One region of the Marinagarivorans cellulosilyticus genome, then DNA from elsewhere that is predicted to be linked to it. Evidence: predicted binding sites of a transcription regulator. Region 1 holds the regulator's gene; the other holds the start of a gene.
What was found. The regulator LexA, encoded in region 1, represses DNA repair genes until DNA is damaged. The targets are predictions, from matches to a motif close to ACTGTNTNTANANACAGT.
Positions count from the first base shown of each region.

Region 2: MARGE09_RS13395 (putative DNA modification/repair radical SAM protein) is a predicted target of LexA. The motif match lies at 1,160-1,177, and genes of this name have one in related genera.

Region 1 covers NZ_AP023086.1:3,901,688-3,904,163, reverse strand. The annotation lists gene MARGE09_RS15795 (YajD family HNH nuclease) at 1-190, shown strand, start outside; gene MARGE09_RS15790 (hypothetical protein) at 314-745, opposite strand; gene lexA (transcriptional repressor LexA) at 750-1,352, opposite strand; gene MARGE09_RS15780 (D-alanyl-D-alanine carboxypeptidase family protein) at 1,581-2,476, shown strand, end outside.
Region 2 covers NZ_AP023086.1:3,341,928-3,344,403, forward strand. The annotation lists gene MARGE09_RS13390 (cryptochrome/photolyase family protein) at 1-871, shown strand, start outside; gene MARGE09_RS13395 (putative DNA modification/repair radical SAM protein) at 1,190-2,476, shown strand, end outside.

The DNA of each region.
Region 1 (2,476 bases):
TAATCACGATAATAATCCTTCTGATGGCAGTAATTGGGAGCTACTTTGTGTGTATTGCCATGATGAAGAGCATACTAAGTTTTCTAACCAAATTATTTATGGCAGCCGAAAATCTGCGGAGGTTGCGCCCGCCACTTTTAATCCTTTTGCTGATTTAAAAGCTCAAATGGAAAAAAGCAAAAAAGAATAATGTCTGTTGTTGAGGGGTAGGGTGGGGAAATAAAAAAACTCCGTTTTTCCGCAGCTGAATGGCGTACAGCTGCGGAAAAACGGAGGGTCGAGGAGGAGAGGTTGAGCTAAGCTTGCTGCAATTTTATTGGGGGCGAATAATTAAGGCGCTGCAATCGCCAGCGTAAGCGGCATTTTCTAACCAAGGGAACAGCTTGCTGCTAAAGCCTTGGCAGTGGGCCACTACGGTATGGCTGGTGCCGGCATTTAAGGCATCTTGCATTAGTTGAGGTATGTCGGCTTCGCGTTTGGGGTGTAAAATTCTAAGGCCCATTACATCGAAGTTAAACTGCGCAAGCGCCTCGCGGCTAATTAGCATTGGGCATATCCATGTGAGCCAACGCCCGTTATGGCCATCAGTTTTATGTTGATGGCTAAGGTGGGCCAGCATGGCAAAGGTTAGATCGCCTTGCGGATTGTTGCCTGCCAATATTATCTCGCTAACCTTAGAGGGCCGGTTGGCTGCGGCATCTGCGGTATTGTATTGGCTTGGTTGCTGCAAAGAGAGAGCTTGCATAGTTTTATCCTCGGCGAATAACGCCAACGCTAATGCCTTCGATAGAAAAACTGCTATCGCGTAAATCTACTTCAATAACATCAAAGTCTTCATTTTCGGGGAATAGTTGTACCAGTGCGCGGTTGCCTTCGCGGCGATAGCGCTTGACCGTTACTTCGTCTTCCACGCGCGCCACGACTATGTCGTTATTTTTGGCGGTTTTAGATTCGCGAACAGCCAGTAAATCGCCGTCAAGGATACCGGCGTCTTTCATGCTCATGCCGCGTACTTCCAGCAGATAGTCCGCAGACGGGTGGAAGAAGTTTTGCGGTATGGGCAAATAATCCTCGATGTGTGCGGTGGCCAAAATGGGGTTGCCTGCGGCAACGCGGCCTACAAGCGGTATGCCGCGGGCCTCTTCGGGTAGGCGGATGCCGCGAGAGGCGCCTTCGATAATTTCAATGGCGCCCTTTCGTGCTAGGGCCTTGATGTGCTCTTCAGCGGCATTGGCCGACTTAAAGCCCAAAATCTTCGCGAGCTCTACGCGAGTTGGGGGGCAGCCGGTGTCTTCCATATGCGATTTAATAACATCGAATACTTGCTGCTGTCTGGCGGTAAGTTTGGACATTTTGCCTCCAAAGGTAAAAGTACTGGTTGGCTGTACAGTATGTGATTATAAGCAGTAATTGCTGTAGTGCAAGCACCTTTTTCAGTGTAGTGGTTAAATTTGTGGGGCAGTGGGAGGTTGGTGCTTGCTTGTGCAGCCGTAAGGCTTTGGAGTTTGTTTAGGCAATGCTGCTATAATCGCGACTTTTGGCCACGGATAACTACTCTCATCATGATTTTTAAAACCAAGATGTACTGGTCCTTTGCGCAAGCAGTGCTGCTTGCGGGCGCATCGCAGCTGGCGATAGCGCGAGACATTATCATTCCCAAGCCTCCTCAGGTTGCGGCAAAAGCCTATATTCTTATCGATGCGCAAACAGGGCATGTGCTAATTGAGGAGCAAGCTGATTCTCAGTTGCCCCCAGCGAGCCTTACCAAAATAATGACAAGTTATATTGTCTCTGAGGAGGTGGCGCGCGGCGATTTAAGTGAGCAAGATAAGGTATATATCACCGACGATGCATGGCGCCGCGGCGGCACATCCAGTGGTGGTTCGACCATGTTCTTAAAGCCACGCACGGAGGTAGAGGTTATTGACCTTCTGCGCGGTGTCATTATTCAATCGGGCAATGATGCTTCTATTGCGCTAGCGCAACATATTGCCGGTAGTGAGGGTGCCTTTGCCGATGTAATGAATCAAACGGCCACCTTGCTTGGCATGCAAAATACGCACTTTAAAAATGCAACGGGCTGGCCGGCTGAGGGGCATTTAACAACGGCGCGGGATTTAGCCTTGTTGGCACAAGCCACCATTTACGACCACCCCGATCACTATGGCCTTTATGCTGAACAAAGCTTTACCTATAACGGCATTAAACAAGATAACCGCAATAGCTTGCTGTTTCGCGATAGTAGCGTAGATGGATTGAAAACCGGCCACACTGAAGCTGCAGGTTATTGTTTGGTGGCAACAGCAGACAAGGAAGGCATGCGTTTGATTTCTGTCGTGCTGGGCACGCGTTCTAAAGAAGCGCGTGCGGTGGAGTCGCAAAAGCTGCTGTCTTACGGTTTTCGTTATTACTCAACACATACTGCCATTAAAGGTCAGCAGCCATTACTTGATGAGCGCATTTGGCAGGGTTTGAA
Region 2 (2,476 bases), 560 kb from region 1:
GTTGTGGCCGGTTAATCGCCGGCAAGCCAATGAATTGTTGGATTATTTTTGCGATTATTGCTTGCCACTATTTGGTCGTTTTCAAGATGCAATGACAAGCCAAAGCCCACATCAGTGGAGCCTGTACCACTCTAGAATATCCTTTGCTTTAAATACGAAAATGATAACGCCACGCTTGGTGATAGTGCGAGCTTTAGCGGCTTACAACCGTGGCGATTCCGATATTAGCCTTGCGCAAGTAGAAGGTTTTGTGCGGCAAATACTGGGCTGGCGCGAGTATATTCGCGCGGTGTATTGGCAAAACCTTAACACCTATCATCGTCAGAATATTTTAGCGGCCAAACGTGGGTTGCCACAATATTTTTGGACCGGGAAAACAAAAATGCGCTGCATGGCGCATGCTATAGGCCAATCTTTAGACACCGCTTATGCTCATCATATTCAGCGCCTAATGATTACGGGTAATTTTTGTTTGTTAGCGGGCATATCACCTGACCAGGTGGATGAGTGGTATTTGGGTATTTATATCGATGCTCTAGAGTGGGTAGAGCTACCCAATACCCGTGGAATGAGCCAGTGGGCCGATGGCGGTTGGGTGGCAACAAAACCCTATTGTTCGAGCGGTAATTACATTAACAAAATGAGCGATTACTGCAAAGGCTGCCACTACGATGTGAAAAAGAAAGTCGGTGATGGCGCATGCCCATTTAACAGCCTTTATTGGTCTTTTATTAATCGCCACGTGCAGCAATTCTCGCGTATTCCACGCATGACAATGGTATATAGCAACTGGAAGAAAAAGGACAAAAGCGAACAGCAAGCGGTTTTAGCCCAAGCGGCTAACTACCTCGATAATATAGAAAGCCTCTAGCGAATCCAAATCGGGCGGCTTTTACAAGCCGGAAAGTTACTGCAATGTTTAGTGCAGCCCCTGCATGGCAGCTCGGTAGTATTTATGTGCAGAATTTTCACTGACTTGCCCGTAGGTGCCTGTGAGTGATCGTTTTCATTTGCCATGATTGGTTTAAATCCCCATTAGTTTTTGGTTGAGTCTAAGCGTGATGTGCCAATTGTAAGTGCTGCTCATTTTTACGCGTGCTATAAGCGTTTAGATGAATATTATTTTAGGCCTTTGAATGGCGTAAGAATTTTGCTATTGTCTGTGTATACATACAGTATTTGAGGTTCTATGAATATTCAGTCGAAGTTAGCCATATTGGCCGATGCAGCTAAGTATGATGCATCTTGTGCTAGTAGCGGTACGGTTGAGCGCAATTCCCGCGCAGGCAAGGGCGTTGGCTCTACATCTGGTGGTATGGGCATTTGCCACAGCTATGCACCTGATGGGCGCTGTATTTCACTGCTTAAAATTTTGTTGACTAACTTTTGTCTGTTCGATTGTGCCTACTGTATTAATCGAAGTTCTAGCCCTGTCGCGCGGGCTAGGTTTAAGCCCGAGGAAGTTGTTAAGCTAACGCTCGATTTTTATAAGCGTAATTACATAGAGGGCTTGTTTTTAAGCTCTGGCATTATTCAATCAGCTGATTACACAATGGAGCAGTTGGTTGAAGTTGCAAGGAGCTTGCGCGAAGACTATGACTTTCGTGGTTATATTCACCTGAAAACCATCCCTGAAGCTGCACCAGAATTATTGGCCTTGGCGGGTCGCTACGCCGATAGGCTGAGTATCAATATAGAGCTGCCTCAAGATCAATCGTTGGTGTTACTGGCGCCAGAGAAAAACGCTGGTACGATTAGGCAATCTATGGGTGTGCTTAAAAATGGCATTGATGAATACAAGGACAACAAAAAATCCGCTAAGGCGATTAAATCACTAACTCCAGCAGCTGGCGGGTCTCGTTTTAACCATGCAGGCCCAGTTCGTCGGCGTGCAAAAGTGCCTATTTATGCTCCGGCAGGCCAAAGTACACAAATGATTGTAGGGGCCGACAGCTCTAATGATAAGGCTATTTTGACAACGGCAAAGGGTTTGTATCAAGGCTTTCAGATGCGGCGCGTTTATTACTCAGCCTACAGTCCTATTCAGCATGCTTCCAAGGCACTGCCGGCGATGTCTCCACCTTTGATGCGCGAGCATAGGTTATATCAAGCCGATTGGTTGCTGCGCTTTTACGGTTTTAGTGTGCAGGAAATTGCCGGTGGCGCAACACGCCCCAATGGCATGTTGGATCTTGATATAGACCCTAAATTAGCTTGGGCATTGGCTAATCGCCAGTTATTTCCGATTAATATTAATAGGGCACCAAAAGAGCAGCTACTGCGTATTCCAGGTATTGGGGCGGTTGGTGCGCAAAGAATTATTAATGCACGCCGCTTTAAAGTCTTGCGTTTTGATGATTTAGTTAAATGCAAAATTTCGGTAAAAAAGGTGGCTCCGTTTGTTGAAACGCTGGATTTTAACCCACACCTCAATACTCTGGATTCCCATAACTTAAGGCAGCAGCTAATGGTGAGC